One region of the Flexivirga lutea genome, then DNA from elsewhere that is predicted to be linked to it. Evidence: riboswitches for the same ligand, from Rfam matches in the RefSeq annotation. Region 1 holds a riboswitch; the other holds the start of a gene.
What was found. Region 1 has a riboswitch for S-adenosylmethionine ahead of ACYVBN_RS03450 (aminotransferase class V-fold PLP-dependent enzyme). Riboswitches for the same ligand answer to the same signal wherever they lie in the genome.

Region 1 (6,762 bases):
TCACTCCAGTCCCAGTGGTAACAGCACGGGGTATGTCGCGGGTGGGTGACAATGCCGGGGTGTCACATTCGGGCCCTGCCGCCGCTGCGCCGACCCGCCGGACCTGGCGTTCGGGCCGGCGTGGGCGCCGGCATCCGGACCGGCATCGCACCCGGCGACGGGAGGCACACACGGTCGGGTGGTGGGCGCTCGCCGCGGTCCAGGTGCTCGTCGCGGCCGGCGTGTTCGTTCGCTGGCTGGACGTCACCTGGCTCGTGCCGCTGGTCCAGGCGCTGTTCCCGCTCTTCGGCGCGGCCGCGGTCGTCCTGTTCGTCCTGACGACGGCTCTGCGGCACCGCTGGCTGGCCCTCGTGGCGCTGCTGGTCGCCATACCTCCTGTCGGCCTCGGGCTGCTCTCGCTGCGCAGCGACACGGTGGCGGCGAGTGCACACGACGAGGTCGTCATGACCATCAACCTCGAATTCGGCCACGGCGACCCGGCACAGGTCGTGGCAGCGGCACGCAACCAGCACGTCGACACGCTGGTGCTGGAGGAGTGCACGGCACCGGAACTCGCGGCGCTGCGGCGCCACGGGCTCGACGATGTCTTGCCGCACCAGGCGGGTCGGGCCGCGCCGGGCATCCGGGGGACCGTGGTGCGCAGCGTCCACCGGCTCGCGCCCGTCGCCGAACATCCGGGCGGCCGGTTCCCCAGCAGCCCCGACGTGCGGGTGACGACGGCGGCCGGCGACTTCCGACTCCGGGCGGTGCACACGCCGGCCCCGCTGCCGGACATCGTCGACGACTGGCACGCGGCGCTCCGCGCCCTGTCCGTATGGCGCAACGCGCTGCCCGACGATCAGCCGCTCGTGCTGGCCGGGGACTTCAACGCCTCGTCCGCGATGCCGGCGTTCCGCGAGCTGGCCGACGGCCTCACCGACAGCAGCCGGGCCACCGGGTCCGGATGGCGGCGGACCTGGCCGCACAACAGACGGGTGCCGCCGTTCATCCAGCTGGACCACGTGCTCACGCGCGGTTTCGGGGTGGTCTCCGACGGCACGGTGACCATCGCCGGCACCGACCACCTGGGCTACTGGGCGCGACTGCGGGTGGATCGGCCACGCAGCACGCCGGCTACCAGGGCAGCGGCTCGCTGACGTCCCGCGGGTCGGCAGGAGCGGACCACCCCTCGTCGGTGTGGACGTAGGACAGGGACGGCCCGTGCTCGACCAGCTGGCGCACGGCGGCGACGAGCCGGTCGACGTGTTCGCCGGTCGTGGCCAGCCCGAGGCTGGCGCGCACCGCGGTCGCGTCCGCGCCGACCACGGCGTCGCACAGCAGGTGGGCGCAGAACCGGCCGTCGCGCACGGCGATGGCGTGCTCGTCGGCCAGCACCTGCGAGACCAGCGACGGGTCGTAGCCGTCGATCGTGAAGGTGACCACGCCCACATTGGGCCGGTCGCCGAGCACCTGCACGATGCGGACGCCGTCGATCGCGGCCAGCCCGCCGTGCAGTCGCGCGTAGAGGTGCGCCTCGTGCGCCTCGACCGTGGCCCGGTGACTGCGCAGCGTGGCGCAGGACGCTGCGATCGCGATGGCGCCCACGGCGTTGGGCGTGCCGCCCTCGTGGCGCGCCGGGCCGGTCTGCCAGCGGGTGTGGTCGTGCGCCACCCGCGCCGTCGCTCCGCCGGCGGGCAGGTAGGGCTCGGCGGCGTCCAGCCAGTCGCTGCGGCCCGCGAGCACACCGGCGCCGTACGGGGCGTAGAGCTTGTGGCCGGAGAAGGCGACCCAGTCGATGTCGAGGGCAGTGAGGTCGATGCTCACGTGCGGTGCGTACTGTGCGGCGTCCAGCACCGTACGCGCCCCGAACCGACGTGCTACGGCTGCGAGTTCGCTCACCGGCCAGATCTCCCCGGTGACGTTGCAGGCGCCGGTGACGACGACGAGGGCGTGCTGGGCGCCGGATCGCCGCAGGGCCGCCTCCAGCAACTGCACCGCGTGTGCGGCGCTGTCCGGGACCGGCAGTCGGGTGGTGCGGTCGGCCGGCCAGGGCAGCAGGGCGGCGTGGTGGGCCGACTCCCACGCGAACACCTGGGTGTCCGCCGGCAGGCAGTGCGCGAGCAGCCGCAGCGCATCGGTGGTGTTGCGGGTGAAGACGACCTCGTCGCCGGGCCGCGCCGCCACGAACTCGCCGACCTCGGCGCGGGCGGCCTCGAACCAGCCGGTGGTGACCCGGCTGGCGTACCCGGCGCCCCGGTGCACCGAGCCATAACGACGCTGCACCTGCTGGGCGGCATCGGCCACGGCGACCAGGGCCGGCGTCGTGGCGCCATGGTCGAAGTTGGCGTAGTCGGTGACGGTCCGGTGGATCGTGGGCACGCCCAGGTCGGCCGACACCGTCTTCGGCAGACCGTCCGCGACGCGTCGCGGCTCCGGTGAGGAGACACGCGGTATACCGAGCCGGCGCGGTGTGGTGTCCTGCTGGGGGTCGATGGTGATGCTCAACGGCTTGCTCCTCGCCGATCAGGGATCGACGGGGAATGCAGAGCCGATCCGCGCTTGCCGGCGCGTTGTCGCGTCGGCCCGGTCGTCACCCGGAGCACCCCACCGCGGTGGAGGGTTGCCGCTCAGCAAGCCGGGGCTTGACGCTGAGACTCATGACCTGCGGGCCAATCTAGCCGGACGGCCGACGAACGCGCCAACGCCGTCCGAGGAGTGGGAACGCCGCTGCCTCGTGCGCGGCGTGTTTCGCATGGGGCTCATGGGGCTGTCGCGTACGGTGTTTTCGTGGCTACCCGTCCGTCCTCGTCGACCACGACCGCGCGCGCGACCCGGAGCAAATCCGGATCCGGCGCCCGGTCGCGCCCCGCGTCGGGCCGCACTTCGACGCGCCCGCCGGCCAAGAAGGCCACCGGTGCGAAGGCGCGGGCCGGGGGGAAGCCGTCCGGCGGCGGGCTGCCGCTGCCGTTGCGCGCCGCCCGCGGGACCTGGATGGGCGTCGCCCACGTCGCCGGTGGCGCGGCGCGCCGGGTCGGTCATTCCGCCCGTGACCTCGAGCCGGAACTGCGGCGCGACGGTCTCGGCTTCGCCCTGCTGGCCGCGGCCGTCGTCATCGCCGCCCGCGAGTGGTGGGGGCTGACCGGTGCGGCCGGTGACGTCATACACGCGATCGTCGCCGGGACGTTCGGACTCGGCGCGCTGGTGATGCCGCTCGTGCTCGTGCTCATCGGCGTGCACCTGATGCGCTCACCGCGCGGCGACCAGGCCACCAACCGCGTGATGGTCGGTCTCGCGCTCTTCGCCATCGCCGTCTGTGGCGGCACCAGCATCGCCAAGGGCATTCCCCAACCGAGCGAAACCGACGCCCTGCGCGGGGCGGGCGGCATCATCGGCTTCCTCGCGAGCAGTCCGCTGGTGGCCGCCGTGCACACGGCCGGCGCGATGGCGCTGCTGCTGATCCTCGGGCTGTTCAGCGTGCTGGTGATGACCGCGACTCCGGTGACGATGATCCCCGAGCGTCTGGCGACGCTGCGCGCCCGGCTCTTCGAGCACGGCGGGTCGTATGACGACGACCAGCCGGTCGACGCGGTCGCCCAGGACCTGCACGGTGACAAGATCGACGGTGGCAAACGCAAGCGCCGCCGCAAGGTGGCGGCGGACGGCGAGCACGACCCGAGCCTGGACGGCGACGAGGCCTTCGAGCAGGCCGCCACGGTCGCGCCGCGGCGGACCAAGAGCGGCCGCGTCCTGCGCCCCGGTGAGAAGGACCCGGGCAGCGACGAGGTCTACGACGTCGACGAGAAGCAGCCGGCCAAGGGCGCCGGCAAGCCGGCCGGCACCGACCGGGCGATGCCGTTGCCCGGCACCACCGGCACGCCGCCGGAGTCGATCGCGATGAGCCCGCCGCTGCAGGCGCCGCCCACCACGCCGCTGCCCCAGCGGGTCGAGCAGCTCCAGCTGGCCGGGGACGTCACCTACACGCTGCCCGCGAACGACCTGCTCAAGCCCGGCACCCCACCCAAGGCGCGGTCGGCCGCCAACGACCGAGTGGTCGAAGCGCTGACCGACACGATGAACTCCTTCGACGTCGACGCCCAGGTCACCGGCTTCAGCCGAGGGCCGACGGTCACGCGCTACGAGGTGGAGCTCGGCCAGGGCACCAAGGTGGAGCGGGTCACCGCACTGTCCAAGAACATCGCGTATGCCGTGGCCTCCGCGGACGTGCGGATCCTCTCGCCGATCCCCGGCAAGTCCGCGATCGGCATCGAGATCCCCAACACCGACCGCGAGAAGGTCAGCCTCGGTGACGTGCTGCGCAGCGGTGCGGCCCGCGGCAACGACCACCCGATGGTGATGGGCGTCGGCAAGGACGTCGAGGGCGGCTACGTCATCGCCAACCTGGCGAAGATGCCGCACCTGCTCGTCGCGGGTGCGACCGGCGCCGGCAAGTCCTCGTTCGTCAACTCGATGATCACCTCGATCATGATGCGGTCCACCCCGGACGAGGTCCGCATGGTGCTGGTCGACCCCAAGCGGGTCGAACTCACGGCATACGAAGGCATCCCGCACCTGATCACCCCGATCATCACCAACCCGAAGAAGGCCGCCGAGGCACTGCAGTGGGTCGTCCGCGAGATGGACACCCGGTATGACGACCTGGCCGCCTTCGGCTTCAAGCACATCGACGACTTCAACAAGGCCGTCCGGGCCGGGAAGGTGTCGCCGCCGCCGGGTTCGGAACGCGTCATGCAGACCTACCCCTACCTGCTGGTGATCGTCGACGAGCTCGCCGACCTGATGATGGTGGCGCCGCGCGACGTCGAGGAGTCGATCGTGCGCATCACCCAGCTCGCACGTGCCGCCGGCATCCACCTGGTGCTGGCCACGCAGCGCCCCTCGGTCGACGTCGTCACTGGTCTGATCAAGGCCAACGTGCCGTCGCGTATGGCGTTCGCGACCTCCTCGCTGGCCGACTCCCGCGTCGTGCTGGACCAGCCCGGCGCCGAGAAGCTCATCGGCCAGGGCGACGCGCTCTTCCTGCCCATGGGTGCCTCCAAGCCGATGCGCGTGCAGGGTGCCTGGGTCACCGAAACCGAAGTGCAGGAAGTGGTTTCGCACGTCAAGCAGCAGCTGAAGCCGGTTTACCGCGACGACGTGCAGGTGACGGCACCGAAGAAGGAGATCGACGAGGACATCGGCGACGACCTCGACCTGCTGCTGCAGGCGGCCGAGCTGGTGGTCAACAGCCAGTTCGGTTCGACCTCGATGCTGCAGCGCAAGCTGCGCGTCGGCTTCGCCAAGGCGGGCCGGTTGATGGACCTGATGGAGAGCCGCGGCATCGTGGGTCCCTCGGAGGGTTCCAAGGCCCGTGACGTGCTGGTCAAGCCGGACGACCTGCCGACGACGCTGGCGCTGTTGCGCGGTGAGGACCCGCCCGCGGCCGAGCAGCCGTACGACGCGGCGGCCGACGGCGTCTCCGGGGACTCCGGGGAGAGCGAGGACGCGTGGCAGTTGACGGATCGGCGCGACTGATCACGGGCGCGGTTCCCACGCCAGCCGGATGACCCCGAACCCGCGGAGGGCGAAGTGAGCGACCACTCGAGCGACCACGACGACACCAGAGACAGCAACCGTCGTCCCCATGACGTGGACGACCGCACCCAGGAGATCCGCCGCGAGGACCCCTACCGTCCACCGGCGGCCGGATCGATCGGGCCGCCCCGGGACGCGGGCCGTAGCGACGACACGGCGGTCTTCGACGCCCCACCGGCGGCACGTGACGCGCGTGCCTCCGGGAGTTATCCGCCCGCGGGCGGTGGTTACGCCCCGCCGTCCGGCGGCTATCGGCCGGCGCCGGCGCAGCAACGACCGCCGGCATACGGCGCACCGATGCTGCCGGCGGACCGTGGATCCGGCGGTTTCCCGGCCGCCATCGTCGGCGCGGTGGTGGCGACGCTCATCGCGGTGGCGACGTCGTTCGGCGCCTACCAGATCCTGCGAAACCACTCCAGCATCGACAGTCGCAAGCTGCCGGGGTTCGTGACCTACCGGATGGATCTGCTGCCGTGGCCGTCCGGCGGCGGCAGCGATCTGTCCACCGCGTTCGTCGTCGGGGTGCTGATCGTGTTGGTCATCACCGTGCTGCTGATGATGGCGGCGGCGATGTCGACGCGGGCCGGCAACGGGGGATTCGCGCTGTTCCTCGCGGCCTGGATGACGACGGTGATCGCCGGCGGCGTTGCCCGTCCGGTGGCCGGCGCGATCGCCCGGCAGGGTTCCTCATCCGAGGCCGTGTGGCAGACCGATCTCAACGTCGGCGTCCTGTGGGGCGTGTTGTTCGGCTGGATCGCCGCACTGGTGCTGCTCATCGTGCACGCGATGCGGCGCAAGCCGGTCAGCCGGTGAAGCGGTAACCCTGGCCGGGATCGGTCAGCAGGTAACGCGGCCGGGTCGGGTCCGGCTGCCGACGCGTAGGCGTAGAGCAGCTCGGTGAGGCCGTGCGGTCCGGTCGCCAGGACCGCGTGCTGTGCCCTCGGCACCAGCAGGGCCGCTCCGGTGCCCAGCAGGACGAGCGCGGGAGTGGTGACGGAGTAGAGGGCGGCGTAGGTGATCTCCTTGCGGCCCACCGCCTTTCCGAGGATCTCGGGTGTGCGTCCGACCATCAGGCCGGCGATGAAGACCGCGAGGATCGCGACGACCAATGCGCCATACAGTCCGGAGCCGACGCCTCCGGGGCCGATCTCGCCCAGCAGCATGTTGGTGAGCGCACCACCGCCGCCGACG
Region 2 (6,762 bases), 640 kb from region 1:
TGCATGTGCGCCATCACCTTGTGCTCGGTCTGGCCGACGAGCAGGGGCAGCACCAGGAACGCGGCCAGCACGCAGACCGACCGGAGCGCGATCTCGAGGATGTCGCCGCCCATCTACCTCGGCCCCCAGGACTCGTCGGGGACACCCGGCGGCTGCAGCCGGCGACGCGGCGCGCGGGCGGGTTTGGCGCCGTCGGTGCCACCGCCGCCCGGTTCCTTGGCTCCCGGCCACGGCTTGCTCGCGCGGGCCACCAGCACGAACGACTTGCGCAGCGGGTTGCCGTCGAAACCGTCCGGCAGCAACAGTTTTCGGAGTTTGCCGGAGCCGGCCTCGCTGTATCCGTCGAAGCCGATGCCGAACATCTCGTAGGTCTCGCGCTCGTGCCAGGCGGCACCGCTCCACAGCGGGGTGCAACTGGGGAGCGTTGCGCCGTCGGCGACGCGGGTCTGCACGAAGATCTCGCGCAAGGCACCGGGAGTCATGTCGTAGAGATGCACCACGACGTCGAAGCCGGGCCGCTCGTCGGCGTCGGTCTGGTCGACGGCGGTGAGGAAGTCGAAGAAGTCGAAGCCCTCGCCGCGCACGCGCTCGAGGGTCTGTCGCCACTCCCCCGGCTCGCAGCAAACCGTGGGGATCTCGTGGGTCTGGTCGGTCACGCGTCCTTCTCCTGCGAGGGAGGAGCGACGAGCGGACGGCTCACTTCGGCCGCGGACGCCTTGCGGCCGGCATACGAGCCGAGCTTGGCGCGCAGGCCCTTGGTGTGCAACCGCTCGTCGGCGATCTGTTGCTGCAGCACCTGTATGCCGTGCAGCAGCGCTTCGGGTCGCGGCGGGCAGCCGGGGACGTAGACGTCGACGGGGATCAGCTGGTCGACGCCCTTGGTGACGCTGTAGGAGTCCCAGTAGGGACCGCCGGAGTTGCTGCAGGCACCGAAGCTGATGACGTATTTGGGTTCGGGCATCTGGTCGTAGAGCCGGCGGACGGCGGGCGCCATCTTGTCGGTCACGGTCCCGGAGACGACCATCAGGTCGGCCTGGCGCGGACCGGGGGCGAACGGGATGACACCCAGCCGGATGAAGTCGTGGCGGGCCATCGACGCAGCGATGAATTCGATGGCGCAGCAGGCCAATCCGAAGTTGAAGACCCACAGCGAGTAACGCCGGCCCCAGTTGAGGACCAGTCGCATCGGTCGAGGCGCGACGGCCTGACCGGCGCCGACACGGGGCATCGGCAGGTCGGTGGTCATCGGTCACTCCAGGTGAGCAGACCCCGGCGGGCGGCGTGCAGCAGGCCGACCAGCACCACCGCGATGAAGATGGCCATCTCGATCAGGCTGGCGATGCCGAGGTCGTGATCACGCAGCACCAGTGCCCACGGGAAGAGGTAGACGGCGTCGACGGCGAAGACGACATACAAGAACGCATAGGTGATGTAGCGGAAGTGTGTCTGCGCCCAGCCGCCGGTCACCGGGTCGACGCCGGACTCGTAGGTCGTCAGCTTCGCCAGGCCGGGCGCGCGGGGCGCGAGGAGGCGCCGGGAGACCATCGCAGCAGCGAAGAGCACTGCTCCGGCGACACCGACGCCGAGCAGCACCAAGTAACCGGTCACTCCCGTGGACACCCGCAGAGCCTAACCAGGGCGTGGCGTCTCGTGCGTGAGGCGCTCCCGGAGTGGACGGTCTGCTGACGGACGCAGATGTCCGCCCCGCAGCGCCGGGAAGACCCGGTGCGCCAACAGCGGCGCGAGATCCTGCGTGGCGTCCGCGGACACGTCCGCCCAGCGCAGCTCGGCGATCTCGGCCGCCGGGGCGCTCACTGGAACGAAGTCGTGCTCATACACCGTCGCGGTGACGGTGTGCCCCGGCTCGTTGGCGGCGTCCGCAGTGAAGGTGCCCAGCAGACGCAGGTCGGTGGCTCGCACCTGTATGTCGAGCTCTTCGGCGACTTCCCGCACGGCCGCATCGATGGGGCGCTCGCGGGGTTCCAGCTTGCCGCCGGGGAACATGAACTTGTCCGTCCCGGACTTCCGGACCGTCAGCACCCGCCCCTGCGGGTCACGAAACACGACGGCGCTGACGACGATCTCCGCGGCTGGCACGGCAGGAGCCTATCGGCGGATACCGTCGAGGATGAGCTCGGTGATCAGGGCGACGGTGTCATCGCGGCTGACGTGCTGTTGGTGCATGAGTTCGTGTGAGCCGTAGAGCAGCCGGCTGATCAGCGTCAGGCGGGCCGCCCGGTGACCGGACCGGAAGGTCCCGGCCCGGAAGGTCCCGGCCCGGTCGCCCCGGTCGAGGATGCCCTCCAGCACCGAGGAGTCACGGCGTTGATGGCCGGCCGGATCGGAGCCGCCGAGTGCGGCACCGGACTCGAGCAGCGCGGCCGCCGCGCGATGATCCGCGCCCGCGACATACGCCACCTGCTCCTGGATGTAGCGCCGCAGCTGCGCCTCCGGGTCTTCCTCCTCGGCCACGGCGGCCGCCACAGCGGCCTGGAATGCCTCGGACTGGGCGGTGAGGTGGTGGCGGACGGCAGTGACGACATCCGGAACGTAGTTGTACAGGGTCGCGCGCGAGATGCCGCTCTCCCGCGCGAGCCGGCTCATCGACACCGCACCGAGGCCGTCGCTGCTGACCAGCTCGGCCGCTATCGCGCCGATCCTCAGCAGTTGCCGTTGCTTGTGGCCGGCGACGGTCGCCGACCAGTCGGCGTCGACCGCGGATGATGCGGCACGGCCCTCGAGCACACGAGGAGTCGGGATGCGTTCCCAGCAACGGCCGTGCGCGATCGACGTACACCGGCTGACCAAACGGTTCGGACCGCTGGCGGCGGTGGACGGGCTGAGCTTCACCGTCCGCCCGGGCCAGGTCACCGGGTTCCTCGGAGCCAACGGCGCCGGCAAGACGACGACGTTGCGCATGCTGCTGGGCCTGATCACCCCGAGCGAGGGCACCGCGATGGTCGGCGGCCGCCGCTATCAGGACCTGGACGCTCCGGCGCGCACCGTCGGAGCGCTGCTGGAGGCCGACGGCTTCCATCCGGCACGCACCGGGCGAGATCACCTGCGCATCTGCGCGATCGCGGCGGGGGGGGTGGACGACCACCGCGTCGACGAGGCGCTGGACCAGGTCGGCCTGGCGACGGCCGGCGGACGGCGGGTTCGCGACTACTCCCTGGGCATGCGCCAACGCCTCGGCGTCGCCTCGGCGATCCTCGCCGACCCGCCGGTCCTGATCTGCGACGAACCGACCAACGGGCTGGACCCGGAAGGCATCCGCTGGTTGCGGGGACTGCTGCAGGACCTCGCGGCGGCCGGGCACACGGTCCTGGTGTCCAGCCACCTGCTGGCCGAGATGCAGCAACTGGTCGACTCGGTCGTCATCATCCATCGCGGCCGACTGGTGCACGAGGGCGACATCCGGCAGGTCGGCAGCGGCGAGGTCCGGGTCTGCAGCGCGGACCCGGCCGGACTGCAGGCCGCCGTGCACCGGGCTGTCGGTGACGACGTCCGGGTCGAGCGGACCGGCGAAGAGACGTTGATCGTGCGCGGGGTCGACGCCACCCGTATCGGGCTGATCGCGCACGACACCGGCATACCGCTGCGGCAGTTGGTTACCGAAGCCAACACGCTGGAACGACTCTTCTTCAGTCGCACCGAACCGGACGGCAGCGCCGCCGTCGAAGACCCCGCACGCGAGGGAGCAACGCGATGAGTGCCGTCGCCGAACGGACCGATGCACCTGCGGAGACCGGATCGGGTATGGCGACAGCGCTGCGCACCGAGCTGCGCAAGCTCGCCACGACCCGCCTGTGGTGGATCCTCGGGATGGGCGCGGTGGCCGTCGCGGTCCTCGTCACGGTGCTGACCGTCGCCGGATCGGAGGCCAGCGAACACCCACCGCTGGACATCTTCACCGGAGCACTCATCGGCGGCGTGCAGACCGCCTACATGATCACCGCGATCGTCGGCATCACCGCGGTCACCGGCGAGTACCGCCACCACACCGCGACCGCGAGCTACCTCGCCATACCGCATCGCGGCCGGTTGATCAGCGCCAAGCTGATCGTCCTGACCGGCTACGGACTGTTCGTCGGCGTCGTGGTGGTCGGCGTCTGCTCGGCCATCGCGGCTCCGTGGCTGTCCGCCCGCGGACTGCTCGGGGGCTCGCTCACCGCGGGCGGCGTGACGCGAGCGGTCGTCGGCGGCACCCTCTCCATCGCCGTGATGACCGCGGTCGGCGTCGCCGTCGGCGCACTGCTGCGCAACCAGATCGCCGCCGTTGCCGCACTGCTGATCTATCTCTTCGCGATCGAACAGACGATCAACAGCATCGCGCTGACCCGGCCGGCATACCCCTTCTTCCCCGGCGGCGCGGTGCAGGCGCTGGCGTTCTCCGGGCGCCGCGCCTTCGGCTCCGCGACCGGCGCCGAACTGCTCAATCCGTGGCTCGCCGCGGTCCTGATCGTCGGTTACGCGGTCGCCATCACCGCCATCGCGGTGCGCACGACGATCCGCCGTGACGTGAGTTAGCCGCTGCGCTCGACTCAGGCGGTCACCACCGTGGTGGCGCGATGGACGTGACGCAGTTCACCTACCAGTAGCACCGCTACACGTTTTGACTTATTCGGTAACTGTTCCTTATGTTTAAGTCAGTCACGAGTCCCAGCGACAAGCCCTGGCTTGCTGGGCGGCAACCCTCACGCACGTGGCGGGGTGCCCCAGGTGAATGACTGGGCCGCAGTGTGTGATCCACCGATCCGCAGTGCGGCAAGCACGGCAGTACCCCGTTGCCCGAGCGCCCGCTGATCGCGTGCGCGCGGGTTCGAGCACGGCCGGGCGCCCTTGCGTCATACGAACGACAGCCGAAGCCTGAGGTCACCATGTCCACCAACACCCCGTCCGACCCGTCTGGCGTCCCTTCCCTGCCGGACCGCCCCTCCCTGCCACCCCGACCGGGCCGGTCGCGGCGTACGTGGCTCACTGCTGCCGTCATCGCCCTGGTGGTCGGCGCCGGCGGCGGGTTCGCTGCCGGCCGCGCGACCGCCGGCGACTCGGCTTCCGGCGGCAAGCTCACCACGGTGAAGATCGGCGTCACGGACGCCGACCAGGACTACTGGCCGGTGCTGAAGAAGCTTGCGCGCGAGCACGGCATCGACCTGCAAACGGTCAACTTCTCCGACTACACGCAGGCGAATCCCGCTGTCGCGCAAGGCCAACTGGACTTGAACCTCTTCCAGCACCTGGTCTTTCTCGCCAGCTACAACAAGCAAGCGCACCAGGACCTGACGCCCGTCGGGTCCACGTATGTCGTGCCGCTCGGTCTCTATTCCAGGAAGCACACCCGGCTCAGCCAAATCCCCCGAGGCGCCGACATCGCCATACCGAACGACCCCACGAACCAGGCCCGCGCACTGCTGGTGCTGCAGAAGGCCGGGTTGGTCCAGCTCAAGGGCGGCGGCACCATCGTGTCGACACCCGCGGACATCGACACGTCCGCATCGAAGGTGAAGGTCACCCCAGTCGACGCCTCACAGACCGTGACGTCGTTGTCCTCGGTGGACGGCGCGGTCGTCAACAACGACTTCGCGTTGGACGGCCACCTGGACCCGAAGAAGGCGCTCTTCTCCGACGACCCGAGGTCGAGCACGTCGGAGCCCTACATCAACGTGATCGTGTCGCGGGCCGCCGACAAGGACAACCCGACGTATGCCGAGATCGTGAAGCTGTATCACGACCCGCGTGTGGAGAAGCTCGTCGTGGCGGAGTCGAAGAACACGAGTGTGCCGGTGCAGAAGCCGGCCGCCGACCTGCGCAAGCTGCTGGCCGGCTACGAGAAGGTCGTGAGCGGGCAATGACCGACGCCGTCACCGAAGCGACTGCGTCCGAGGTGGATTCGGCGGATCCGGTCGTCCGACTCACCGCCGTGTTCAAGATCTTCGGCACCGGCGCCGAGGCTCACCATGCTCTCGACGACGTCAGCCTGGACATCCGCCGCGGTGAGATCTTCGCCGTGATCGGCTACTCCGGCGCCGGCAAGAGCACACTGGTCCGACTGATCAACGGCCTGGAGAAGGCGACGTCGGGCACCGTGACCGTGGACGGGGTCGACATCACCCGGCTGCACGGAAAACCGTTGCGCGCCTTACGTCGTCGCATCGGGATGGTCTTCCAGCAGTTCCACCTGATGCGATCGCGGACCGTCTTCGGCAATGTGGCGTACCCGTTGCAACTGGCCGGGCTGGGGCGTGCCGAGCAGGAACAGCGGGTTGCCGAACTGCTCTCCTTCGTGGGGCTGCTGGACAAGGCCTGGAGCTACCCGGAAGAACTGTCCGGCGGTCAGAAACAGCGCGTCGGTATCGCCCGGGCGTTGGCCTCGGACCCCGACCTGCTGCTCGCCGATGAATCCACCTCGGCGCTGGACCCGGAGACCACCCGTGACGTGTTGGCCCTGCTCCGGCGGGTCAACGAGGAGCTCGGAATCACCATCGTGGTGATCACCCACGAGATGGACGTGGTCCGCGCGATCGCCGATCGCGTCGCCGTGCTCGACTCCGGCCGGGTCGTGGAGACCGGCACCGTGCGCGACGTACTGGGCTCACCGCAGGCGCAGACGACGCAGCGGTTCGTGTCGGCGACGGTCGGGAACCGGCCGGATGCTGCACGGCTGCAACAGCTTCGGGACACGTATGACGACACCTTGGTGACCGTCGCGGTCACCGACGAGCGCGCGTTGGGTGCCGTGCTCAGCACCGCTGCGCGCGA

Region 2: another riboswitch for S-adenosylmethionine. It lies ahead of ACYVBN_RS00370 (MetQ/NlpA family ABC transporter substrate-binding protein); the one in region 1 lies ahead of ACYVBN_RS03450 (aminotransferase class V-fold PLP-dependent enzyme).

What each region holds. Positions count from the first base shown of each region.
Region 1 covers NZ_BAAGZB010000001.1:710,455-717,216, forward strand. The annotation lists gene ACYVBN_RS03445 (endonuclease/exonuclease/phosphatase family protein) at 60-1,136, shown strand; gene ACYVBN_RS03450 (aminotransferase class V-fold PLP-dependent enzyme) at 1,114-2,484, opposite strand; SAM riboswitch class IV at 2,530-2,642, opposite strand; gene ACYVBN_RS03455 (FtsK/SpoIIIE family DNA translocase) at 2,971-5,511, shown strand; gene kdpA (potassium-transporting ATPase subunit KdpA) at 6,024-6,762, opposite strand, start outside.
Region 2 covers NZ_BAAGZB010000001.1:70,434-77,195, reverse strand. The annotation lists gene ACYVBN_RS00410 (complex I subunit 1/NuoH family protein) at 1-113, opposite strand, end outside; gene ACYVBN_RS00405 (NADH-quinone oxidoreductase subunit C) at 114-656, opposite strand; gene ACYVBN_RS00400 (NADH-quinone oxidoreductase subunit B) at 653-1,246, opposite strand; gene ACYVBN_RS00395 (NADH-quinone oxidoreductase subunit A) at 1,243-1,608, opposite strand; gene ACYVBN_RS00390 (NUDIX hydrolase) at 1,630-2,097, opposite strand; gene ACYVBN_RS00385 (TetR/AcrR family transcriptional regulator) at 2,107-2,745, opposite strand; gene ACYVBN_RS00380 (ABC transporter ATP-binding protein) at 2,759-3,712, shown strand; gene ACYVBN_RS00375 (ABC transporter permease) at 3,709-4,530, shown strand; SAM riboswitch class IV at 4,652-4,780, shown strand; gene ACYVBN_RS00370 (MetQ/NlpA family ABC transporter substrate-binding protein) at 4,881-5,855, shown strand; gene ACYVBN_RS00365 (methionine ABC transporter ATP-binding protein) at 5,852-6,762, shown strand, end outside.